DNA from 2 places in the Lysinibacillus sp. BS3 genome. Region 2 is predicted to be linked to the other one. Evidence: riboswitches for the same ligand, from Rfam matches in the RefSeq annotation. Region 2 holds a riboswitch; the other holds the start of a gene.

Region 1 (18,907 bases), 180 kb from region 2:
AAAAGTGACAGCTGCTATTCCAGTAATTGAAAAAGATGTGTTTGATGTGACGCAAGATGATGTAAAAGGCTTCGATGTCGTTGTCAATGCATTCGGTGCTCCAGCTGGACAAGAAGATTTACATGTCAAAGCTGGTCGTCATTTAATCTCGATTTTCCAAGGTATTCCTACAAAATTAGTGGTTGTAGGGGGAGCGGGCAGTCTATTTGTGGACCCAGAGAAAAAAGTGCGTGTGATGGATACACCAGATTTCCCAGCCATTTATTTAGCAACAGCGCAAAATCAAGGACAAAACCTACAGGATTTACAACAATCATCCATTACTTGGACATTTATTAGTCCATCTGCATTTTTCGATCCAGAAGGACCACGTACAGGTCACTATACAGCAGGAGTCGACCACTTATTAGTAAATGAGGCGGGGGAAAGCTATGTCAGCTATGCCGATTACGCAGTGGCTGTCGTCGATGAATTAGAAAACCCTCAGCACGTTAATAGCCGTTTCACAGTAACGTCAAATAAATAATAAAATGCAACCGAGCGTAGGAAATGCGCTCGGTTTTTTGTGATTTTTTTGCTTTTTTGAAGGATTTTTTTCGTTTACAGAAAAATGACTGTTTACAATACGACTTTTATTAGCTACTATCAAGTGTGAGTATTACATAAAAGGAGACGACAATAATGTCAACACAACGAATAGAAAAAGATTTTTTAGGTGAGCGCGTATTACCAGCAGAGGCGTATTACGGAATTCAAACACTACGTGCTACGGAAAACTTCCCAATTACAGGCTACACAATTCACTCTTCACTTATTAAAGCAATGGGGATTGTGAAGAAGGCAGCTGCATTAAGTAATATGGAAGTACACCTATTATCAAAAGAAATTGGTGAGGCAATTGTCGAAGCAGCGCAAGAAGTGATTGATGGCAAATGGGATGCTGAATTTATTGTAGACCCAATTCAAGGTGGTGCAGGTACATCCATCAATATGAATGCCAATGAAGTCATCGCTAACCGTGCCCTAGAAATTTTAGGGAAAGAAAAAGGTGACTATCACACAGTAAGCCCAAACAGTCATGTCAATATGTCACAATCAACAAATGATGCTTTCCCAACAGCTATTCATATCGCTGTGTTAAATTTAATAGATGAATTATTAGTAACGATGGATTATATGCAATCCGTTTTCCATCAAAAAGCAGAGCAATTTGCTCATGTCATTAAAATGGGACGTACGCATTTACAGGATGCCGTGCCAATCCGCTTAGGACAAGAGTTTGAAGCTTATTGCCGCGTGATCAACCGTGACATCGTACGCATTCGTCAAACTCGTCCGAATTTATATGATGTGAACATGGGTGCAACGGCTGTTGGAACAGGCTTAAATGCCTTCCCAGACTACATTAAATCTGTTGATGAGCATCTTGCTGAAATTTCTGGTTTACCATTAAAAGGTGCAACGCATTTAGTGGATGCAACACAAAATACAGATGCCTACACAGAAGTATCAGGCGCTTTAAAAATCTGTATGATTAATATGTCTAAAATTGCTAATGACTTGCGTTTAATGGCTTCTGGTCCTCGCGCAGGCTTAGGAGAAATCCTGTTACCAGCTCGTCAACCAGGTTCTTCAATTATGCCAGGTAAAGTTAACCCAGTTATGCCTGAGGTGCTGAATCAAGTAGCCTTCCAAGTAATTGGGAATGACCATACAATTTCTCTAGCATCGGAAGCTGGTCAATTAGAATTAAACGTAATGGAGCCTGTATTAGTGTTCAACCTAATCCAATCGATTAGCATTATGAATAATGTATTCCGTGCGTTTACAGAAAACTGCTTAAAAGATATTGAAGCAAATGAAGAGCGCATGAAAGAATATGTAGAAAAAAGTGTAGGCGTGCTAACAGCAGTTAACCCTCACATCGGTTATGAAGTAGCTGCTCGTCTAGCACGTGAAGCTATTTTAACAGGTCGTTCAATTCGTGAGCTTTGCATTGAAGAAGGCGTCCTAACAAAAGAACAATTAGACTTGATTTTAGATCCATATGAAATGACACACCCAGGTATTGCGGGTTCTAGTATCATGAAATTAAAATAAAACGAGCAATTATGGACTGTAGACATGCCCTAAAAGGCTGTCTATAGTCTTTTTTTGTAGACCTTTTCTCATATAAAATAGAGCGTATCCTTATGTATTTTAGGATTATTCAACTATAATAATGGTATGGAAGACATATTTTAGTTGGGGGAATTTGTAATGAGTTTACGAAAAAAGAGTTTACTTGGCTTTTCCGTTTTAAATGTTTTAATGATCGTTATTTTATTTATCGATTTAGCCAATGTAACGACATTGGATTGGTTTTCTACCGTGTTAACGATTGTAGGAATTGCTATTACACTATCTTACACAGTGTATGTCCATTACAAAGTGATACAGCCTATCAAACAAATCACAGAGGCTGCACAAGGAATTACGGCAGGTCAATTAGATACCGTTGTCATTGAGGTTCGTGATAATGGTGAAATTTCTCAACTAGCACAATCCTTTTTAGAGATGCAGGAACAATTACGAACAATGACACAAAAAATTGCGCACAGCTCTACAGATTTATCAGCAAGCATCGAGGAATTATCTGCGAGTACGAATGAAATTACGCTTGCTGTGGAAGAAGTAGATCAACAAATGGAGAAGACGTCAGAGGGCTTGAAGCAAGCAGCACAATCGGCTAATGATAGTGCTAAATCTATGCAAGAAACCGTTGATGGCATTGAGCGAATTACAGTAGCCACACAAGATGTGTTTGTGCATGCAAAAGATGCTAGCGAGATAGCAGGAAATGGTGCAAATATTTTACATGTGGCAAAAGAGCAAATGCAATTTATTTCCTCTTCAACAGAAAAAACAAGTGGATTGATGCAGCAATTATCCCTTAAAATGTCAGATATTAAATCAATGACAGATATGATTACTACCATTACAGATCAAACAAATCTACTAGCATTAAATGCGGCCATAGAAGCAGCACGCGCTGGGGAGCATGGTAAAGGCTTCGCCGTTGTAGCTGAAGAAGTGCGTCAATTAGCAGAACAATCAAAGCACTCTGCTACGCAAATTGTGGATTTAGTTGTAGGAATAGAAAGTGATACAAAACAAGTAGCCTCATCAGTAGAAGATGATTTGAAAAATGTTCAACAAGGAGTGTATGTAATTGACGAAGCGACAAAATCATTTGGCACAATTTCACAGCATGTTAGTCAGATGACAAGTCAGCTAGAGGATATTTCGACGACAGCTGAGCAGCTTTCAAGTAGCGCCAATGAAGTGGCATCCACTGTGACAACCATCGCAGCTGGCATGGGCAAGCTATCGAATTATACAGAAGCTGTTTTACATTCAATGGATGAGCAAACAGCCTCAATGCAAGCAGTTAATCATGTCACACAGGATTTAAGTGTCCAAGCGGATAACTTACAAAAGTTAACAAATCAATTTCATGTCTAGGTAAGAAATTGATATTTTCAAGATTTTTTAGCCCTGAAATAACTATCACATATTAATAATTTTATAAGTTTTTTAGTATAATTTTTATCTTCCTGTCACACATTCGAGAAGAGGCTTTTTTACAGACGACAAATTTTCTGTAAAATATGCCTCTTTTTTTATTATTTATTTCGTAAACTTGTAAATTAACAGATAAATAAAAATGTTGAATTTTCTAATCGAGTTTCTTATAATGGACTAGCTGTTACCTCTATTACTCACTTCAACTATTGCAACCCGCACTCGCCGGGTCAACAAGTCATTTCTATTTCTCTTCGCATATCCCTTGCGAAATTATAATTTGTAAGACAACAACTAAATGTAACTAAAACTGAATCGTAAGACCATTACAAAAAATTGAAAGGAAGTCATGCCTCGAAAAAATATTATTGAAAGATAATTCTGAATAAAAGAAAGAGAGAGATTGGATTGAAGCTATCACCAGTTGAACAAGAAAAATTACTCCTCCATGTGGCAGGAGAACTTGCGCTGAAAAGAAAAGCTCGGGGCTTAAAGCTGAATTATCCAGAAGCTGTCGCTCTAATTAGCAGTTTTATTATGGAAGGTGCTCGAGATGGTAAAACGGTAGCACAGCTTATGAGTGATGCCAAGCATGTACTGACAGCGGAAGATGTGATGGAAGGTGTCGGGGACATGATTTCAGATGTGCAGGTTGAATGTACATTCCCAGATGGGACGAAACTGGTCACAGTTCACCGTCCAATTCAGTAAAAGGAGTGTTTGTGGATGATTCCTGGAGAAATTCGACCGAAAAACGGAGTGATTGAAATCAATGTGGGACGAGCAACGAAAAAGGTATTGGTGGCGAATACAGGTGACCGTCCGATACAAGTAGGTTCCCATTTTCATTTTATTGAGGTTAATAGATTTCTAGCGTTTAATCGACAAGATGCGATTGGTATGCACCTCAATATTCCATCAGGTACAGCCGTGCGTTTTGAACCTGGGGAAGAAAAAGAGGTGGAGCTTGTCGAATTTGGTGGTAAACAACATGTCTTTGGCTTAAATATGTTAACAGAGGGCTCTACCCACCATAAGGACGAAATTTTGGACAAGGCAATTGAAGGTGGCTTTAAAGGAGCGGAAGAAAAATGAAGGTAACACATGAAGCTTACGCGAAAATGTTTGGCCCCACTGTGGGTGATAAAGTCCGTTTAGCCGATACGGATTTATGGATTGAAATTGAGAAGGACTATACTTCATACGGTGATGAGGGGGTCTTTGGTGGTGGTAAATCACTACGTGTCTCAATGGGGCAAAATGGTAAAAATACACGCAATGAAGGTGTGCTGGATACAGTTATTACCAATGTTATGATTATCGACTATACAGGGATTGTAAAAGCAGATATCGGTATCAAAGATGGTCGTATTATCGGTATAGGGAAAGCAGGCAATCCGAACAGTATGGATGGTGTGGACCAGGATATGATCATAGGTGTGGGAACAGAGGTTTATGCAGGCGAAGGGCTTATTGCAACAGCAGGAGCAATCGACACGCATATCCATTTCATCAGCCCTGATCAGGTGGAAACAGCATTATTAGCAGGGACAACGACATTTATAGGCGGTGGAACAGGTCCAGCAGCAGGCTCAAAAGCGACAAGCTTAACGGCTGGTGAATGGCATCTGCATCGCATGCTACAGGCTGTAGAGGGATTCCCCATCAATGTTGGTTTGCTTGGAAAGGGTAGTGCATCTGATCCTGCGCCTATTATCGAGCAGGTTCGTGCAGGTGCGATCGGGTTGAAAATACATGAGGACTGGGGTGCCACACCAGCTGCACTCGATCAAAGTCTATCGGTGGCAGATGAATATGATATTCAAGTTGCCCTCCACTCCGATACATTGAATGAAGCAGGGTTTGTAGAAGATACAATCAATGCGATTGATGGCCGTGTCATTCATATTTTCCATACGGAAGGTGCGGGTGGCGGTCATGCTCCAGACCAATTAGTGATGGCATCCTTACCTAATATTTTGCCAGCATCGACGAATCCTACGAAACCGTTTACGACAAACACGATTGATGAGCATTTAGATATGCTGATGGTTTGTCACCATCTAAAGCATGATGTACCAGAGGATGTGGCATTTGCAGATTCACGCATACGCCCAGAAACAATTGCAGCAGAAGATATTATGCAGGATTTAGGGATTTTGAGCATCATGTCTTCCGATTCACAAGCGATGGGACGTGTTGGTGAGGTCACAATCCGAACGTTCCAAACAGCAGACAAAATGAAAAAACAGCGTGGTCCATTACCACAGGATGAAGGCAAGGATCACGATAATTATCGCGTTAAGCGTTATATAGCAAAACTAAATATTAACCCAGCTATTGCCCATGGCATAAGCCATGAAGTAGGCTCGCTGGAAGAAGGTAAATTAGCGGATATTGTCTTATGGGACCCAGCGTTCTTTGGGGTGAAGGCGGAAGTTGTCATTAAGGCTGGTATTGCTGTGTATGGCATAACAGGTGATCCAAATGCTTCCATTCCTACACCACAGCCAATGAAAGGCCGTCGAACATATGGCTTCTACGGTCAAGGGCCGCAGCATTGCGGCATGACATTTTTACCGAAAATTGCTGTGGAAGAAGGCTTGCCAGAAAAATTAGGCCTAAAACGAATGATTGGCACGGTTTCAAATTGCCGAAATATTCGTAAAGCTGACATGAAGCTTAATAATGCCACTCCGCAGATTGATGTTAATCCAGAAACCTATGAAGTGAAAATTGATGGGGAGCTAGCAACATGTGAGCCAGTGGATGTACTTCCAATGGCACAACGCTATTTCTTATTCTAAGCACATGATATGAGTGTAACAGCGAATACAAAGAAAAAGAGGAGCTAAACCATATGTTAATAGAAAAAATTATTGGCAATATAGCGAATGAAGAAGAACATCCACAAAAGGCAACGGAATGGATTGAGCTAGAGTGGGAGGAATTAAGCAAACGCATTCTTCGCACAGCAACGGATCAAGGAACAGATATCGCTTTACGTATAGAGGGTGAAGAGCCTCTACAATATGGTGCCTATTATTCGAGGATGAGCAACGACGAATTGCAATTCGTACAAAATTGGAGCCAGTTATCGTCATTACACCAAAAGATATGTATGAAATGGGGAAAGCTGCCTTTGAATTGGGCAACCGTCATACTCCTAGCTTGATTGCAAACAATGAAATCATCGTACGAGCAGATCATACGATTAATCCATTATTAGATGAAATTGGGGTGCACTATGAAACAACTGAACGACGCTTTAAGCAACCGTTCAAATACCGTGGACACGCTCACTAATTTATCCTTATTACAATTATTGCAAATTCATGACTCCGCATTTCCAATCGGTTCCTATACACATTCCTATGGTATGGAAACGTATATTCAGGAAGATATCATTCGCACAAAGGAACAATTAGTTGAGTTTTGTCAGGTCTATTTATTTCACAATGTAGTTTACGGTGATGCAATTCTTATACAAGAGGCATTCCATGCAGCTAAAAGACGAGATGTTGCTCATCTTATTGAGCTCGACCAACTTTGTGGGGCAATGAAGCTAGCGAAAGAATCTAGAGATGCTAGTGTCAATGTAGGGAAGCAATTTATGCGAACAGTAGCCCCTCTAATGGAGAGTCCTTTTTTATTGCAATGGAAAGAGAAGATTGACCATGAAGAAGTAAAAGGCCATTATGCAGTTCTCTATGGGATTTATTGTGAAGCACTAGGTGTGAACGTTTTTCATGCAATCATGACCTTTATGTACGCATCAATTAGTGGTTTAGTGCAAAATGCTGTCCGTGCTGTACCCTTTGGTCAAAATACAGGTGTGCAAGCATTACATGAGCTATTAGCCCCTGTGGAGGAAGCAGCCGAAACGGTGTTGACGTTAACAATGGATGATCTAGCCAATAATGCACTAGGTATTGAACTGGCGTCCATGAAGCATGAATTTTTATTTTCGAGATTATTTATTTCATAGAAAGCGAGAGGATATACATGAAACCAGTACGTATTGGTATCGGTGGGCCTGTTGGATCAGGCAAAACATCTTTAGTCGATCAATTAACACGGGTAATGCATGAACACTACAACGTAGCTGTCATTACCAACGATATTTATACAAGAGAAGATGCGCAGTATTTAATCACAAACGGTGTGTTAGCAGAGGAGCGAATTATTGGAGTAGAAACAGGTGGTTGTCCACATACAGCCATTCGAGAGGATGCATCCATGAATTTTGCTGCCATTGATGATTTGAATAAGCGCTTTCCTAATTTAGATATTATATTTATTGAAAGCGGTGGCGATAATCTATCGGCAACATTTAGTCCTGAGCTCGTGCATGGCTATATTTATGTGATTGATGTGGCAGAAGGACAGGACATCCCACGTAAGGGTGGTCCAGCGCTAACACGTTCAGATTTATTGCTAATTAATAAAACTTCGCTAGCTCCTCATGTTGGGGTTGATCTGGAGCTCATGGATCAGGACGTGAAAAAAATGCGTAGTGGACGTCCATATATTTTTGCGGATGTTCGCTCCCAAACAAATGTTGATAAGGTGGTTGAATGGATTCAGCACCATTTGTTACTTGAAGGTGCCGAAGCAGTTGAAGAAGATGTTTAACCCTAGCAAAGTTAATCATTTTGGCAAATTAGAGATGGCCTTTGAACCGAGACGGGGCTATACACGACTGGTTCATGTGTACCAGCAACCCCCATTAAAGGCCAGTCGTGAACTATACGAAGGCAATCATCCAGCAGCCACCGTTTTTATCATGGAATCCTCAGGGGGCATGGTTGCGGGAGATCGCAATGAAATTACGGTTACACTAGCGCCAGATAGTCAGGTGAAGCTAAAGCAACAATCAGCATTAAAAATTTACCCTTCCCACAATGGTGAGTTTTGTACACAAGCTATAACGGTGGAACTTGCAGAGCAGGCGAGATTAGAATGGCTCCCTGAAGTGACGATTCCATTTGAACGAGCAAAATTTCAGGTACATACAACCATTCGTATGAAGGAAAGCTCGACATTGATCTGGGGAGAAATTGTTGCTCCAGGTAGAGAAATGCGAGGAGAAATCTTTGACTATCAAACATTCCAATCCAAATACAAGATCTATGTAGAGGATACTTTGATAGCTTATGACTCGTTGCAGTTTAAGCCGCAGGAGATGAATTTTGCCAAAATCGGCTTGCTTGAAAAGGCACGCTATATTGGTTCTTTGTGGATTGTCTCTCCATCGGTTAACAAACTTCAAATAAGGGATTTACAGGATCAAATCCAACAGGAAAAGTCCCTTCAGGCGAGTGTGACAAAATTGACAGATCAAGCCATTCATTGTAGATGGCTTGCCAAGGAGCAACGAACACTTCACAAAGAAATAAACCGCATGTTCGAGTACATCGCAGCATTGCTGTAATTTCTGTTGTGATAAAGGAGATAGTAAATTGAAAAAGTTTTCCGTATTGATACTTTTGATGGTGCTAGCGGTAGTTTTTGTGGGCTGCTCGTCTAATCAAGGAGGAGAGAAACAACCGACAGCTACATCATCTGCCCAGGCAAATGAGCTTGTTTTTGCCTCAGAGTCTGAGTTTGCAGGCTTAAATCCTCTTTTGGAGGAAACCAATTTAGATGCCTTTTTATTTAGAGGTCTGATGCGCTTTGATGAGCATAATGTACCCATCAATGATATTGCTCAAAGTATTAAAATATCAGATGACCAGATGACTTATACCATTTCGATTCACAGGGATGTAACCTTCCATGATGGGCACCCATTAACGGTGGACGATATTATGTTTACCATTAACAGTATTTTGGATGATGCAAACGGTTCTTATTTAAAGTCTGATTTTAGCCATGTTGCGTCAATGGAAAAGGTCAATGACATGACGATGACTATCCAATTAGACGAGCCATTTACACCGCTATTAGACAAATTAACGGTGCCAATTTTACCAAAGCATGCCTTTGAGGGGCAAGAGATGAGAACCGCTACATTTAACCAGCAGCCAATCGGTGCGGGTCCGTATATGTTTGAACAATGGGACAAAGGGACAAGCCTGACACTAAAGGCATATCCATCTTTCTTTGGCACAAAAGCTTCTATCGAGAAAGTAATTTTTAAATTTATCCCCGATAGTAATGTGCGTGCGCTCCAGCTAAAATCGGGTGAGGTCGATATAGCGTTACTAGACCCGAATCAGGTAGAGGAGCTATCGAAGGTTGAGCATTTAAAGCTATACGAGGTGGAATCAGCAGATTATCGCGGTGTTCTCTTTAATATGAAGTATCCTATTTGGCAAGACGTTGCTGTTCGCAAGGCCATTAGCTATGGGACAGATCGTGCAGGTATTGTCAAAGGCATTTTACATGGATACGGTACAGAAGCATACTCACCGCTACAAAAGCATGCCTTTGTAAACGCCAACATTGAGCATTATAAATATGACCTTGATAAAGCAAACGAGCTACTTGACCAAGCGGGCTGGCAACTAGCTGAGGATGGTTTCCGCTATAAGAATGATCAAAAATTAGCATTTACTATTACGGCACCTATTACTGACACAGTGCGTGTGAACATGGCTAATTATGTGGCAGAAGGCTATAAAGAAATTGGGGCAGATGTGCAAGTAGCTGCACTCGATTGGAGCAATATTGTCATTGAAGAAACAGAAGCCTTTATGGTTGGCTGGGGAAGCCCGTATGATGCTGACCATCATACGTATAGTCTCTTCCATTCTGGTGAATCCAGTCTCACAAGTGCTGGCTACAATTACGGTAGCTATAACAATCCGAAAGTGGATGCATTGCTAGAGGAGGGGCGTACAACCGTTGATCCTGAAAAACGTAAGGAAGTCTATGGGGCATTACAGGAGGAGCTAGCACAAAATCCACCATTCGCCTACTTTGCCTATGTGGATGCTGTGTATGGTATTAATCAGCAGATTAGTGGCGTCAAAGAGCGCATTTTAGGTCATCATGGGGCAGGCTTCCTCTGGAATGTCGAGGAGTGGAAATGGCATGATCGCTAAATGGATCGGGAAGCGCGTGATAATGGGGACAATTGTCCTCATTATCGTGAGCTTCCTCTCTTTTTTCCTGATGCATGCGGCTCCTGGTAATCCAGCTGCAGCGTATTATGGTGGCAATGCCCAAACGTTATCGACAGCGGAGAAAGAACGCATTGAAACAGCTTTTGGTCTGGATCAACCGATACTCTATCAATATGGTGTGTGGCTCCGTGAAGCGATGCAAGGAAATTTAGGCTACTCGGCAAAAGAAGGCAGACCAGTAGCGACAATTATACAAGAACGTTTACCAAATACATTACAGCTCGTTGTTGGAACTTTAGGCATCGTAGCCATTGCCTCAACATGGCTCGGCTTACAGGCAGGCATGAAGGAGGGTTCGTTATTAGATCGCGGACTTTCCTTTGTAAGTATTGCTAGCTCAGCCATTCCTCCATTTTGGCATTTTATTCATCATGGTGTTCTCTGTACAACTAGGCTGGTTTCCTTCATCGGGGATGAAGGATGTACGAGGGGATGGCGGCCTTGTGGACCGACTATACCATATGGTTCTTCCTTTATCGGTCCTTGTACTGGCACATGTCGGGGTATTCGCACGTTTTTTACAGGAAAATGTGAAGGCAGAGAAGCATCGTTATTATGTAGAGGTGGCACGTGCCAACGGAGTACCAGAGCGAGCTATTCGTAAGATGATTTTACGCAATGCCATTATTCCATATATCAATTATGTCGGTGTGACCATCCCATCATTTTTTGGAGGATCCATCGTGGTTGAAACATTATTTGGCTGGTCAGGCTTAGGTCAGCTTTTAGTGAAAGCAGTGATGGTAAAGGACTTTCCAGTGCTGATGGGTGCCATTTTAATCACTGGCGTAGTAGTCGTTATCTGTTTATTTGTGATTGATGTCCTCATGATTTGTCTCAATCCCCGCTTAAGAAGAGGGGGAATCGTATGAGAAAAGAGCAAAAAATGCTCATCTTTTGGCTAGTGATTCTTGGTCTTTTAGTAGGCTTCACCCTATTTTCCTCATGGTTAGTGCCTTTTGAGCCAAACGCGATGGATATGAATCATATTTATGAAGCACCTAATGGAACACACCTCCTTGGCACAGATCAGCTAGGTAGAGATGTTCTTTCCCGCCTACTCGTTGGTGGTAGAGTGACCCTTTTTATCGCTACGTTATCGGTTGTTCTATCCAGCATAATTGGCATTATCTATGGCGGTATAAGTGGCTATTTCGGTGGAGCTATTGATGCAGTGATGATGCGTATACTAGAGGCATTTTTAACAATTCCATCTTTAGTGATTGTGCTTGCTCTTCAAGCGATTATGCAAGGAAGTGTATGGCGCATGGCAATGATTATGGGGTGCACAGGCTGGTTTGTCACTGCCCGTATCGTGCGCTCTGAATTTATCCGGTTGAAGGAATTAGAGTTTATCCACATGGCGAAGATGTTCCGCACTCCGCTGTGGAAGATTCTTTTTCGTCATTTATTGCGTAATAGTCTTCCCGCCATTTTTGTCGTGACGATATTTAATTTTGCTGGTGTTATTTTTACGGAAGTATCCTTAAGCTTTTTAGGTATCGGTGTTCCACCGTCCATTCCATCGTGGGGGACGATGCTCTATACGGCACAAAATGATTTACTTGTCGGGGCTTGGTGGATGGGCCTTTTTCCTGGGATGTTCATTTTCGTAACGATTTTATGTGTGCAAGCTATTGGTAGTAGATTTAAGCAGAGAGGGGGACAGACCCATGTTTAAAATAGAGCATGTTACTGTTCGAATAAACGAAAAATTTATATTGAACGATCTCTCGTTTACGGTGCCAAAAGGTCAGATTACCGTGATGATAGGTGAAAGCGGTAGTGGAAAAAGCACCATGCTCTCTGCCATTCTAGGCATGCTTCCAGCGCAAGCAACAGTTGAAGGCTCAATCTTTTTTAATGGAAGAAATATAGTGGAATTAGCAAAACAGGATCAATCTGTACTACGCCAAAGGCACTTCTTTACGATTTTTCAGGATGCTGCTAATAGCTTTTCGCCAACGCAAAAAATGAAACAGCAATTGTATGGATTAACTGCCTTACGGATGGGGCAGACAAAGGCAGTATTTCTAGCTAAAATGAAGCATATTGTACAGGATTTACATTTACCAGCAGATGTGTTGGAGCGCTATCCCTTCGAGCTTTCAGGAGGGATGCTACAACGCTGTATGCTTGCCTGTGCTCTCTATCTGGCGCCAGCTGTTTTATTAGCGGATGAACCAACCTCTTCCTTAGATATGCTGCATCAACAGGAATTTATTCAACAATTGAAAAGGCTTCATACACGGCTAGAAACAACCGTACTCTTAATTACCCATGATTTAGATGTAGCTGCTTCCATCGCGGATTTTATCCTCGTCATGAAAAATGGAGAAATTGTGGAGCGAGGGCAAGTAACAGAAATCTTTGAGCAGCCTAAGCATCCATACACTAGGCAGCTAGTAGCGCATCATTTTTAGGAGGAGGTGTGGGCTTTGTTACTTCAGGTTCACAATATTTGTAAAAGCTATCGAAAGGGACGCCCAATATTAAATCATATTCATCTTACTGTAGGAAAAGGGGAAATAGTCGGCTTAGTAGGAGAAAGTGGCAGTGGCAAAAGCACATTGGCCAAAGTAATTATGCAGCTAGAAGCTCCTGAAAAAGGGGCAGTATACTTTCAACAGCAACCAATAACCAAGCATCGTCGCGCAGCTTTTTATGACAGCTGCCAGATTATTTTTCAAAATGCAACAGCCGCTTTAAATCCCATGTGGACTGTAAGGGACCTATTAAGAGAGCCGCTTCAGCATAAGCAACCTATAACGGACACCTATTTACAGACCATGCTGGAGAAGGTCAAGCTACCCACAGATATCTTACATGCCTTGCCCTCTGAGCTAAGTGGCGGAGAAAAACAGCGAGTTAATTTATTACGATCCCTTTTGGTCGAGCCACAATTAATCGTATGTGATGAAATTATTTCAAGCCTAGATCGCTTGATTCAACGAGAAATCGTTGATTTATTAAAGACCTTGAATAAAGAAAGGGCAATGGCCATTCTCTTTATCTCTCATGACTTAAAGGCTGTTTCCTATTTATGCGATCGCATTTATGTGATGAAGGCTGGAACCATTGTTGATGAGAGCAACAAAGAGAATAACGGCTTTACCTTCACGGACAGCTATGCAAAAATGCTGTTTCAGGCAATGGATCATTGATTTGGCAAAACACTTCCTTTGAAGGGGAAGTGTTTTTTTTATGAGTGAACTAGCGCAGCTAATTTTTCAGTGAACTCCTCAGATATTGTGTAGATAGTATGCGTATCCTCGACATGCATCAAACTACTGTTTTGCCCTTTATCACCTAACCAAAGATGATAGCGATATTTGTTTCCTGCCTTGTCCACTATTTGTACATCATATTCTGGCGAAGCCATATTGACAACACCCTCGTTTTTGACTGTTGTTGCAATGGCTTGTTGGAATAGTGTAAGTGATTCTTCATCCGTATATTCTTTAAAAAAATCAGTGTTCACCTTGTTAAATTTAGCACCAATAGAAATGCTGACCTTAGCTAATTTATCATCTGGTTTTTCATTACATCCTAGTAAAACAACGGCTAGTAGAGACACTAAGGCAGCTATCATTATTCGCAACCACTCACCCCCTCTATAGGCTAAATAATACCACCATTTCCTGTCGTAGCTCTCACTTCTTTGTAATACATTAAATAAACGAGAGCGAAAGGGGACAGATAGTGGGCTTATTTGATGGATTGATCGGCAATGCAAGCGAGGTGAATTTAGAAAAACTACAGGAGGAGGTCCATAATTTATTAATTCCAAACGAGACAGTCAAGAACGCCTATAAAATTATTAGAGACACGTTTATTTTTACCAATAAACGATTGATCCTCATTGATAAGCAAGGAGTGACTGGCAAGAAAACAGAGTATCATTCCATTCCCTATAAAAATATCGTTCATTTTTCAGTCGAAACAGCTGGAACATTTGATTTAGATGCAGAGCTTAAAATATGGGTGTCTGGCAGTCCATTACCGATTCAAAAAAACTTCAATAAGGCGACAAATATTTATAAGGTGCAAAGCGTCTTAGCACAGTATGTTTTGGGGACGTAATGAAGGTGCTAATAGTACGTGTGCACAACCAAAAGCCCGCAGATTTGCGAGGCTTTTTTGTCGTGCCGGGAAGGGGTCGGTGTAACGGATTTTAAGTTGGCTTCATGATTACGGTAAGCTCGAAAATACTGTCAAGTGTAAATAACAGCGCCTTGCCGAGACCTTATTCAAATACAATCATTTCTCCGACTTCTTTAAACCCGAAGCGTTTATAAATATTTTTTCCATCCTCTGATGCCTGTAAGACTACGGGCTTTTGCTTATCGATTGTTTGACTGAGTAGGAATTGAAACATCTCACTGCCATAACCCTTGCCCCTATACGCATCTTTTGTCATCACATCATAAATCCCATAGCTATGTTTACTGTCGATTAATAATCCCGTAGCGATAGGTACTTCCTTTATACAACCAATAAACATGCGAGCATTTGATGCTAGTTTTTCCTGTGAGAATTGATGAAAGTAAATTTCTAATGCATCTCTTTCTGCTGTTTCTCCAAATAAACTTAGAAAAACTTCCTTATATTGTAGAAGCTCTTCCTTGTTACTTACTTCTGTGATGGTAAGATAATTGGAAATTCGTGGACCTGTGTGAAGTGTATGGTCAAGCTTCATCATCATATTTCGTTCAGCTTCCTGTAAATTGCAGTCTTTTATCAGCTGTAGCCAATCATCGCTTAGATAGTTGGCATCCACCCACGTGCTGAAGGGAAGTTTATTCACAATGAAATGATTAATCCTTTGTTTAAGATGATTTTCCTTATGAATTATAGGCGATTTCGCTACTAACAAATTAAATGTATCAGTTGGAATATTTGTATTGGCTATGACAAAATGAGCTTCCTCTATAATTTGTCCAGAAACGGCTCCAGTAAATAGTTTCATTTTTTCCTCTAAATTACTCGTTACTAATTGTTGACTTGTTTTCATATTTTTCATCCTTCCACTATTAGAAGTTCACTATCTTTCATTATAAAGTCAATGAAAGATAAAAAATACGCAGTTCACCTTTTTTATATCCCCCTCTAACTTTATTAGTAGTTTGGAAAATATTGTGATATTTGACTTTAGAAAAACACTACTTTACAATTGATTTTAGTAATCTAATAGGAATGTGCATATACTCATTCCTATGACAACTGAATAGCGTGTAGTAAGAGGTGTAAATTGCGTGCAATTTGCTTAAAAGGGAAGTCGGTGCGAATCCGACACTGTCCCGCAACTGTAAATGTGAGCGACTTTTCAGTATCCACTGTCTTTGGACGGGAAGGAGAAAAGAAGCGATGATCATGAGTCAGGATACCTGCCTGTTACGAGTACACACCATAAACCTACGAGGAATAGGAGGTGGCATGTTGACAAAACAGAATGCTCTGTTCGTCACAGTACGTCAAACGCCCATAGTAAATGAAAGGGTTCACAATCGAACTCGTTCACACATACTTAGGGTTTGTTTGGCATTGTGTGATGAAAGAAGATAAAATGAAGGATTTCCTCAAAAGTAGGGAGTCCTTTTTGTTTTGAAAATATGTACGCAAAGGGGATGCACGTATGACAAATATTCATGTAACGACAACGTTGGAAACGCCTTATGAAGATCTGAACATTTGTAAGCAACCACGAACAGAAGTTGCCAAGAAAGCGAAAACAAGAATGGTGGTCGAGTCTCTGATCGATCAATTATTAGCAACGAAGCTGATTCGCAATGATCGCTTCTTTGAGCAAATCTTATATAATAAAGAAATTATTTGGATACAAAATGGGGATGTGGACGGTCATCTTTTAGCGAAAGCAGCCATAGCAGATGAACTAAAAACAAAGACGAATAGTTTTATGATGTACATGCCGACCAATCCGATTGTCTATGAGGTCAACGGAGAAGCGTATCACTTAATTACGCGCATTGATTCTACACGCGCAAAGCCCAACCTCGACCGTCTATCATTGGAGCCAAAGCCTGTTTTAAGTGCCGCTCGTGTCAATGACTTATTATGCTCGATTGTCATGCGCTTTTACGAAACATATTTATATGATTTAGCATCTCATCATGACAAACTCATTGCATTTGTGCAGCAGGAATATGCCCAATTTATTGAAGCGGTGCAAGCGTTAAATGATTATCATTTCAACTGGCATCCACGTGGCAACGGTCACGAGCTTTTACTGCAATTAATTGATCATCTACAACTATTAAAAAGTCAACCTGGTAAGGTACTAATTGATTTTACGAACAAGCATGACTATGTAATAGTTGAACCCGCATATTTGTTGGACAATCCAACAAAGAAAGCTGTCGGTGCACTATAAAAACAAGCCCTCCATTTTTTGGAGGGCTTGTAATATCTTATGGCAGGGTAGAGATATATTGATGCCCAAGCAAGAAATACCCGCGGAAATACCCGAAGCGAGCAGGCTCATCCCATCCTACAGGCAATGCATGGCTGCCTGTGCTTCTTGCCATGGAACCGAATATCCTTTGCCCTTAGCACAAAAGATACTAGAGGAACTATACTCAGGGTCGGCATTTCTATCGTAGCCAATCTGTGCAATCACATCCTCTGTATTATGGCACACATCATAGCCATCAAATTGGAGTGTGAGTGCACCTTTCCCATTTGTATAGGCGGCAAAGGTTGTACTGTAGCTCATTAAAGTGGCAACAGGTGCACGACCTGTTAGGATAACATCCGTTTCGGATAAAATCGGGTCATCGAACGTGCCAGCTGCTTGCTGAATATCAGTCATCATACGACCGATAAAGTCATTTGAAGCTTTCATTTTAAAGCGATAATAGGGTTCAAGTAGGACATTTTGTGCCTGCTCCAGCCCCTGACGCAGGGCACGGAAACTGGCTTCACGGAAATCTCCCCCCGATGTATGTTCATTGTGCCCGCGACCTGTTAGAAGTGTAAAATGAATATCTGTTACAGGGAAGCCTGTCAGTAGCCCATGATGGTCACGCTCAAACAGATGCTTTTCAACAAGGCGCTGATTGCCTACAGATAAATGATCGGCATGACAGGCATTGGTGAAGGTATTACCTGTTCCACGTGGATTTGGCTCCATTAATAAATGAACTTCTGCATAATGCTTGAGGGGCTCGAAATGACCATAGCCCGTTACGGTCGTCGCAATGGTTTCCATGTATAAAATTTGCGGCTCACCAAAGGAGACAGCTAATGAAAAACGCGTCATTAATACCTCTGTCAGGACCTCCAATTGAATGGCACCCATAATATGCACATGGATTTCCTGAAATTTTTCCTGCCAGACCACACGCAAGGACGGTTCTTCTGCTTCGAGTAAACGGAAAATCTGTAGCACTTCCTTGATATGCTGATCACCCTCATATTGAACCTTTGCCTGTAAGGTTGGGACAAGCTCATAGGGCTGTGATAGCATCGTTGTACCGATTCGATCCCCAATGTTTGCCTGGCTCAGTCCTTTGACAGCGAAAATTTCTCCTGCCTCTACCTGTTGAACGGTCTCAAAGCGACTGCCGTTATAAAGGCGAATTTCGGTCACTTTTTCTGTTACTTCGTCAAATGAAAATTCATCTCGTACATGCAACGAGCCCTTGGTTGCCTTCATAAAGGTTAAACGCTGGTGCCCATCATGACGAATCTTAAAAACCTCGCCCTCAAACGGGGCATCCTTGTCAAAATGGGAAGCCGTTAACAGCGGGAGCTGGTCAAGAAATTCCTGAATGCCCTCATCCTTTAAGGCCGAGCCAGCAAAGCAAGGGAAGGCACATTCATTTTTAATCATTTCCTTTAATTGAGCAAGACACTGTTCATGCTCCAATGACTCATTTAGAAAGGCATCAAGCAATTTTTCGTCGCGCTCCGCCAGCCATTCCATAATATTATTTGATACATAGTCTGCTCGCAGTGGCTCATCGATGAACAATACATGCTGAGAGCAATCTTTGCGAAGCTGTCTGATGACAGCCTCCATATTGGCACCCTCACGATCCATTTTATTGATAAAGAAGAAGGTAGGGACATGGTATTGACGTAAAAGTTGCCACACTGTTTCTGTATGGCCCTGTATCCCTTCGACAGCGCTAATGATAATAATGGCATAATCCATCACACGAATAGCACGCTCCATCTCAGGGGAGAAATCG
Region 2 (8,525 bases):
TGGCGTCACTTCGTCAATTTGGTTTCCCGCAGGATAAAGTATTAGGAATAGGGGTAGTGAATGGCCGTGATATTTGGCGTTCAAACCTGGCGGAAGTCAATGCGACGATTCAAGCCATTGAACAGCTAAGTCATGCTGCTGAACTATGGATTCAACCATCAAGTAACCTACAGCACGTTCCAATCACAACCTCTCTTGAAAATGAACTTGACCCTGTTTTAAAGCAGTCTCTGGCCTTCGCAGATGAGAAAATCATAGAAATCACGGGGCTGACTAAATATAGACGAGATAAAGATGGTTCCTTACAACATAATTTTTCAGAAAGTATGAAGGCGATTGAGGCTCTAAAAAAACATCCAATCCGCCAAAATAAGTTAATTCATCAAGCCGTTCAAACTGTGACAAAGCAAGATTTTGAACGACACAGTAATTTTACGAAGCGACAAACGATCCAACAACAAGCCTTAGGATTACCGCTGTTTCCAACAACTACAATCGGTAGCTTCCCGCAATCAGATGAAGTGAAAAGAAATCGTAATGCGTGGCGAAAGAAACAATTATCGAATGAAGCCTATGAAACATTTTTAGAAGACGAAACAAAGCGCTGGATCTCCATACAAGAGGAATTAGATATCGATGTACTTGTTCATGGTGAATTTGAGCGTACAGATATGGTTGAATATTTCGGTGAAAAGCTGACTGGCTTTGCCTTTACAAAGAAAGCGTGGGTTGTTTCATATGGATCACGCTGTGTGAAGCCTCCGATCATTTATGGAGATGTTGCATGGGCTTCACCAATTACCGTAAAAGAATCCGCCTATGCCCAAAGCCTAACGAAGCGATTTGTAAAAGGCATGCTGACAGGGCCAGTAACAATATTAAATTGGTCCTTTGTGCGAGATGATTTGTCCCGTAAAGATGTCGCTTATCAAATTGCATTAGCACTCCGTAAAGAGGTGGAAGCACTAGAAAACGCAGGTATATCAATTATTCAAGTGGACGAGCCAGCGTTAAGAGAAGGTTTACCGCTTAGAAAGGAGGAATGGGGGGCTTACTTAGAGTGGGCTGTCAATTCCTTTAAGCTTGCGACATCTAGTGTCAAAGATGAAACACAAATCCATACACATATGTGTTACTGTGAGTTTAATGATTTCATCGAACCAATTAGCGCACTAGATGCAGATGTGATTTCCATAGAAACATCACGAAGTCATGGGGAACTTATTACCTCACTACAAGTACAGCCCTATAAAAAAGGAATTGGCTTAGGCGTCTATGATATTCATAGCCCTCGTGTACCAAGCGAGGATGAAATGCTCGCTATTATGAAAGATAGTCTACAGGTGCTGGACCGTTATCAATTCTGGGTGAATCCAGATTGTGGCTTAAAAACGAGAAAAGAAGATGAAACCGTTGCAGCTTTAGCGAATATGGTTGCTGCTACTAAAACGTTGCGTCAAGCTGTACAACAATCTACATCAAGCTAACGAAATGATTTTTAATCTACTACATCTACTCTCCAATAACGAAGACTAGGGTAAATCCCTAGTCTTTTTATCTTACGTCGATATATATATTATCTTCAGAAAGTAAAATTGACGTGAACATGCGAGCATGTTATGTTTATTACTAATTTCATAGCAATCATTACAAGTTTGAGTGAAATCGTCTTTCATTCAATTAAAAGGAAAATGGGTGAAAATCCCATGCTGTCCCGCAGCTGTAAATGAGGAGTTTTGTTTCAAATACCACTGAGTGAGTACTTGGGAAGGTGAAACAAAATGATGATTCATGAGCCAGAATGCCTGCTTGTAAGAAGATTCATTGATGATCTACGAAAGATAGGGAGATGGATGGAGACTTGCTCATCGTGGGTTTTTCTGTCCTTATTCTTTTTTAGAATAAGGTTTTTTTATGCCTTCTCTTCTTCAACAAGTAGATGTATTTGTACTACGAATAGAGATAGGAGACAGAAAATGAGATTGACAAAGTATTTACTTCCTTTCCTGCTTGTCCTGACGTTCAGTTTACTTGCTGGCTGTACAGGCACGGATGAAGAAAAGGAAAAGACCTCAGCAAACCAAACAGATGAAAAAATAATAACGATTGGCTGGCCATTAGATGTCGGTCCATTGAATCCTCATACATATTTACCGAATCAAATGACTGCCCAAGCAATGGTTTATGAATCCTTGGTGGAATACAATGATGATGGTACTGTTACGCCTAAGCTCGCCGAAAGCTGGGACATCTCTGAGGATAAAACTTCGTATACTTTCCATCTAAGAAAAGACGTGAAATATTCAGACGGCACTGCATTTAATGCAGATAATGTCATTCGTAACTTTGACGCCGTTTTAGCGAATCGAGACATGCATTCTTGGATGGGCATGGTTAACCACATGAAAGAGGTTGTAAAAGTAGATGATTTTACAATTCGTCTGCAATTGGATGAGCCTTATTATCCAGTCTTAAACGAACTTGCCTTCGTCAGACCTTTCCGTTTTTTAGGGGATAACGGATTCCCAAAGGATGATATGACGCAAGATTCTATCAAAGCACCGATTGGAACAGGCCCTTGGGTATTAACTGAATACAAAAAGGACGAATATGCATTATTTAGTCGCAATGAAAACTATTGGGGAGAAAAACCACTAGTTGAACAAATAAAAGTAAAAATTATTCCTGACTCAGAATCTATTTCATTAGCATTTGAAAACGAAGAATTAGATTTAATTTATGGGCGTGGCATTATTAGTTTAGATAACTATACGTATTTAAAAGACAGTGGCAAATACAAAACTGCTACCTCTGAGCCTTTATCTACGAAAGCACTGCTATTCAATACACAATCTGGTCCATTATCTGAGCTAAAGGTACGTCAAGCCATTCAATATGCTATTAATAAGGAACAAATGGTCGACAGTATTACACATGGTACGGAAAAAGTAGCGAACACATTGTTCTGGGATGCGATTCCTTATGCCAATATAGATTTAGCACCTATTGTATACAATCCAGAAAAAGCCCAACAATTGCTAGATGAGGCAGGGTGGTTATTACCTAAGGGTGAAAAAATTCGTTCAAAAAACGGACAGCTGTTGTCTTTAGATTTGATTTACATTGCATCTGATGCAATTCAAAAACCAATGGCAGAATTAATGCAAGGTGAACTCGCAAAAATTGGCGTTCAGTTGAATTTAGAAGGGGCAGATGTAATGGTCGGTCTTCAAAAATTGATGGATGACCAGGTGGATATTAATTTCTGGCGTACCAATGGACCACCTACAGATCCACATAGCTTTGCAAATGAATCAGCTACACCAAATGCTAGTGGTGTGTACGAGGCGAAATTAGGCCTAGCAAACGCCAAAGAAATCGATACGAAAATTCACCAATTATTAGTAGGAACAGATGAACAGGAACGCGTGCAGCTTTACACGAATATTTTAACGATGTTTCATGACCAGGCACTCTTTTACCCTATTTCTTACGAAACAAATAATGTGATTTATCAACCATCTCTAAAGGATTTTGCACCACGTGCATCTGAATATGATATACCTTATGCACAAATGGCTAAAGAAAAATAAAAGTGGAGGAGAGAGTGTGTCTAGCAGAGACAGCTCTCTCTTTATCATAGGATTGAGTAGGAAGTGACAGCATGTATGAATCAACATGGATCTTTTGTTTAAAAAGAATTTTAACATTGCCCTTTGTCTTATTAGGCGTTTCCATCCTAACCTTTGTATTTATTCGTTTTGTTCCTGTAGAGCCTGCTGAAGTCATACTACGTTTGGCAAGGGTTGCGCCAACAGAGGAAGCCATTCAGGCATTACGTGAGGAACTGGGAACGGACAAGTCGTTTTTTCTTCAATATTTGCTATGGGGAAAGGGCATAATCCAGCTAGATTTTGGAACATCTTTTGTTAGTAAATTACCTGTGGCACATGAACTATTCGTGAAATTACCCGCAACCATTGAATTAGCTATTGCTGCGTTTATCCTCATTTTAGGGCTAAGTATTCCATTCGGAGTAATAAGCGCATTGTATAAGCACACCATCATCGATAAAATCATACGATTCTTTAGCATATTGAGTGTGTCGATTCCAGCCTTTTGGTTAGGTTTCCTATTACTCTATTTATTTAGCTTAAAATTAGGACTCTTTCCGACAAACGGGAAGGGCACACCTGCTCATTTAGTTTTACCCGCCTTCGCACTGGCGTTACCAACAATTGGATTATTCGTTCAGCTTATCCGTTCAACCATCCTAGAAGAATTACAGCAGCAATATGTTCAATATGCACGGCTAAGAGGATTAAAAAGCTCCGTGATTCTTATCCGTCATGTTTTGCGAAATGCTGCTATTCCCTTGACTTCCTTGCTAGGCATGACCCTTGGCAATCTTTTAGGTGGAGCCGTGATTGTGGAGCAGGTTTTTAGCTGGCCCGGACTCGGCAGGTACTTAATAGAATCCATTATGAACAGGGATTATCCAGTTGTACAATGCTATGTGTTAATTATTGCGGTTATCTATGTGCTTGCCAATTTATGTACAGATATATTGCATCGTTTATTGGACCCTCATCTAATGATGAAGGGTAGGAGAGATTAAAAATGAAATTTGTACGAACAAAAAGTGGCAACTTAACAGGATTAATCAGTCTATTCCTCCTTGTCATTACTGGCTTATTAGGACTGTTGGCGCCAATTTTAATGCCACACGACCCTTTTGCTGTCGATATTGCTAAGAAATTTTCAGTCCCGTCTTGGGACTATCCATTAGGTACAGATCATTTAGGAAGGTGTATCTTGTCACGCCTTCTTTTAGGTATTCGTTATTCTTTAGGTTCAGCGCTCATCATTCAGCTAGTCGCTATTGTTTTAGCTATCCTACTGGGTGCTTTTGTAGCGTTGAAAAGAGGATTAATTGATTTTCTTTTTATTCGATTATGTGATATTTTATTAGCCTTTCCGACACTCGTACTTGCATTTGGACTGTTAGGTATATTAGGTCCTAGCTTAAAAAATGTTTTAATAGCGCTCATTTTCACACAGCTTATTTATTATGCAAGAATGATCCGAGGTTTGTTTATTGGCATCAATGAGAAAGACTTTGTTCAAGCTGCTAGGATAACGGGCACTACAGGTATCCAATTAATTAGACGCCATTATATACCCAATCTATTGCCATCTATTGTCACGATTGTCGCATTAGATATCGGGAAGGTGATTTTAGAAATTGCAGGCTTTTCGTTTATCGGACTTGGGGTGCAGGCACCGATCCCAGAATGGGGCATGATGATCAATGAAGGAAAGCAATACATGAGACAGCATCCTGAATTAATGCTTTATCCAGGACTTGCCATCATCCTTGTTGTGTTATTGTTTAATCAATTAGCAAATCGTTTAAAAAGGCTTGACTAGGAAAGGGGAAGTTATGGAGAAAGTTTTAGAAGTGATAGACCTCACAGTCAAAATAGGGGAGAAAAATATATTAACCTCTATCAACCTGACAGCTTATAAAGGGCGAGTCCTAGGAATTATCGGGGAAAGTGGCAGTGGCAAGTCCATGCTTTGCCATGCCATCATGCAAACATTACCGTCCTTTGCCCATGTCAGCCAAGGGGACGTACTCTATCTGCAAGAAAATTTATTAAACGTTTCAGCTACTAAATGGAGAGCTTATCGTGGCAGACATCTTTCGATGATTTTGCAAAACCCATCCGCTGCATTTGATCATATTCAAACGATTGAAAGTCATTTTCGAGAAACATTAAAAGCACACTTTAAGCTTACAAAAAAAGAAATGAGACAGATCGCCCTTGATGCTTTGAAAAAAGTTCATTTACCTCAGCCAGAGCAGCTCTTGTCCTACTATCCTTTCCAGTTAAGTGGAGGCATGCTACAGCGAGTGATGATTGCTCTGTCAATGGCGATACAGGCCTCCCTCTACATCGCAGACGAGCCTACGACTGCTCTGGATACCATCAATCAGAAACAAGTATTAACACTATTTAATCAAATTCGCTCAGAAACAGATGCTACCATACTCCTTGTCACGCATGATTTAGGTGTCATTGCTGAGCTTGCGGACGATGTGGCTGTGATGTATCAAGGAGAAATCGTTGAGCAAGCAAATGTTTTTGATTTTTTTGATGCGCCTCAGCATCCCTATACCAAGAAACTTTTACAAGCGAGAATGCTATGAGGTGATAAAATGACGCTACTAGAAGTAAAAAATATTGAGAAATACTATGCGCAAAGACCATTTCTATTCAAACGAGGACAGGAAGCCCCTGTATTAGAGAATGTGACATTTTCACTTCAGGAAGGAGAATGTCTTGGCATCGTCGGTCAAAGTGGTTCTGGAAAAAGCACATTAGGGCGCATTATTTTAGGGATTGAACGACCAACAAACGGAGAGCTGATCTTTCAAGGTGTCAATTTATACGAAGCACCCAGCAAAGAGAAAAAAATGATACGAAGAAATTTACAGGCTGTTTTTCAAAATAGTTATCATTCATTTAATCCAAAACAGACGATTTTCGAAATACTCGAAGAACCGTTTTTGAATTTCGAGCATTTTAGCAAAGCAGAGCGACAACAGAAAGTAAGGGAATTACTAGACTGTGTAGAGTTAGAGTGGGCAATGGCTCAAAACTATTCCTCACAGCTAAGTGGGGGACAGCAGCAACGAGTCAACATTGCTAGAGCTCTTGCATTAAAGCCGAAACTGATTGTTTTAGATGAGGCCATTAGTAGTCTTGATATGATTTTGCAAAAGACGATTATAGAGCTACTGCAAAGACTTCAAAAAGAGCTACAGCTTGCTTATCTATTCATTTCACATGATTTACAGGCCACACGTTTTATGTCAGATCGCATCCTTGTGATGCAGCATGGTCAGCTAGTGGAGGAGATAGGCAAGGATGGGACATATCAGCACCCCGCTTCACAAGCGTTATACAATGCAATTTTGCCATCACACCCGCGGGAAAGAAAAAAGAAGGATAGACCCAATTAAACAGAAACGCCATTTTGAGAAATTAAAAATGGCGTTTTCTTAATTTTTAAAGCAATATAGAAACAAAAATAAATAAAATTAATCAAGATATTAATTTTATTTATTTTTTAATTAAAATTATTAATTTTATTATTTACATCTTTAATTTCTTTATTATATAATCAGCTTAACTTAAAGGAAGGAGTTCACTATGGCTTATCAAGTAATCACAAATTGTCCTGTCTGCAGTAAAACATTAAAAATTACGAAGTTACAGTGTTCTCATTGTCACACGACCATTGAAAATGAGTTTGAATTGTCGAAGCTAGCATCCTTATCACAGGATCAGCTTCATTTTGTGGAAGTATTTTTAACCTGCCGAGGAAATATTAAAGAGGTTGAAAAGGAACTGGGGGTTTCGTATCCAACAGTTCGAGGCAAGCTAAATGATATTATTTCATCCCTTGGCTATGCTCAAAAGAAGAAAAATGAAGTAGATGAGAAAAAAATTGTAAGCATGCTTGAAAATGGCGAAATCACAACAGATGAAGCCATAAAGCTCTTAAAAGACGAATAGGGAGGAACGACCATGAAAGAGGAAATTACAAAAGTGTTAACGATGATTCAAGAGGGCAAAATTGATGCGGATAAAGGATCAGAGCTGATTCAAGTGCTACAACAGAAAGAAGAATCAGAGAATAAATTTGTGGAAAAAACAAAGTATTTAGATAAAACGTTAAAGGTCCGTGTTGTATCCACCGAAAATGATAATGTCACGGTAAATTTACCAATTAAACTTGTCAAAGCCGTATTGATGGCAGGACACAGCATCGCTGCAAGTATTCCGCAATCTGAAAAATACGTAAAAGATATCGACATCAATCTTCTTCTTGAAGCAATTGAAAATGAACTAGATGGACAAATTGTAGATATAAAATCAGCAAACGGAGATTCCGTTGCAGTCTTCATTGAGTAGAGGCGACGAATGATGCATGTAAAAGTGAAAGCAAAAGACGTTCGCTTTACCGTCCCTGTTCCCTATACTGTGCTAACCATTGTCCTCTCCATTTTAACTTCTAAATGGATTCAGCAACAAGCCAATAAGTGGACAAAGGCATACTTCGATAAAAAGAAAATAGACTTTACCTTTCCCCTCATCGACAAAGAAATGTTAAAGCCGATTATCAAGGAACTACAAAATTATAAAGGACTTGTGCTAGTCGATGTCAAAGCTCAGGACGGGACTGAGGTTAAGGTTAGACTATAATCCCAATGATAGAATGGTAAGAGCATGTTATGATAAAAGCATGCTCTTTATTAATGTAATGAGCATCATTTGAAATGGGTAAGAGATGATCATTATTTCAGGACTTACGATAGAGACAACTATTTTTCAATGGTACATAAAATAGAAGATTTCTTTAAACTCAAATTAGAATTCTAGATCCATTTTAATAGAAAATCACGTACATCGTTAAAAATAGATTTTTGATTTGGGTATAAGTGATTAGTGGTA

Evidence for each region. Region 2 has a riboswitch for cobalamin ahead of nikA (nickel ABC transporter substrate-binding protein). Riboswitches for the same ligand answer to the same signal wherever they lie in the genome.
Region 1: another riboswitch for cobalamin. It lies ahead of AAJG31_RS02675 (hypothetical protein); the one in region 2 lies ahead of nikA (nickel ABC transporter substrate-binding protein).

The regions. Positions count from the first base shown of each region.
Region 1 is NZ_CP154860.1:523,852-542,758, reverse strand. Features, by position in the region: gene AAJG31_RS02770 (NAD(P)-dependent oxidoreductase) at 1-526, shown strand, start outside; gene aspA (aspartate ammonia-lyase) at 682-2,100, shown strand; gene AAJG31_RS02760 (HAMP domain-containing methyl-accepting chemotaxis protein) at 2,260-3,504, shown strand; gene ureA (urease subunit gamma) at 3,973-4,275, shown strand; gene AAJG31_RS02750 (urease subunit beta) at 4,291-4,659, shown strand; gene ureC (urease subunit alpha) at 4,656-6,371, shown strand; partial or broken gene AAJG31_RS02740 (urease accessory protein UreE) at 6,425-6,870, shown strand; gene AAJG31_RS02735 (urease accessory protein UreF) at 6,812-7,552, shown strand; gene ureG (urease accessory protein UreG) at 7,570-8,199, shown strand; gene AAJG31_RS02725 (urease accessory protein UreD) at 8,192-8,998, shown strand; gene AAJG31_RS02720 (ABC transporter substrate-binding protein) at 9,027-10,613, shown strand; partial or broken gene AAJG31_RS02715 (hypothetical protein) at 10,561-10,857, shown strand; gene AAJG31_RS02710 (ABC transporter permease) at 11,066-11,566, shown strand; gene AAJG31_RS02705 (ABC transporter permease) at 11,563-12,375, shown strand; gene AAJG31_RS02700 (ABC transporter ATP-binding protein) at 12,368-13,117, shown strand; gene AAJG31_RS02695 (dipeptide/oligopeptide/nickel ABC transporter ATP-binding protein) at 13,124-13,858, shown strand; gene AAJG31_RS02690 (hypothetical protein) at 13,897-14,286, opposite strand; gene AAJG31_RS02685 (PH domain-containing protein) at 14,397-14,777, shown strand; gene AAJG31_RS02680 (GNAT family N-acetyltransferase) at 14,941-15,708, opposite strand; cobalamin riboswitch at 15,920-16,104, shown strand; gene AAJG31_RS02675 (hypothetical protein) at 16,330-17,085, shown strand; gene AAJG31_RS02670 (TetM/TetW/TetO/TetS family tetracycline resistance ribosomal protection protein) at 17,203-18,907, opposite strand, start outside.
Region 2 is NZ_CP154860.1:347,816-356,340, reverse strand. Features, by position in the region: gene metE (5-methyltetrahydropteroyltriglutamate--homocysteine S-methyltransferase) at 1-1,487, shown strand, start outside; cobalamin riboswitch at 1,635-1,828, shown strand; gene nikA (nickel ABC transporter substrate-binding protein) at 1,977-3,593, shown strand; gene nikB (nickel ABC transporter permease) at 3,665-4,618, shown strand; gene AAJG31_RS01855 (ABC transporter permease subunit) at 4,621-5,430, shown strand; gene AAJG31_RS01850 (ABC transporter ATP-binding protein) at 5,444-6,214, shown strand; gene AAJG31_RS01845 (ATP-binding cassette domain-containing protein) at 6,224-7,030, shown strand; gene AAJG31_RS01840 (DUF2089 domain-containing protein) at 7,221-7,586, shown strand; gene AAJG31_RS01835 (hypothetical protein) at 7,599-7,985, shown strand; gene AAJG31_RS01830 (hypothetical protein) at 7,995-8,276, shown strand.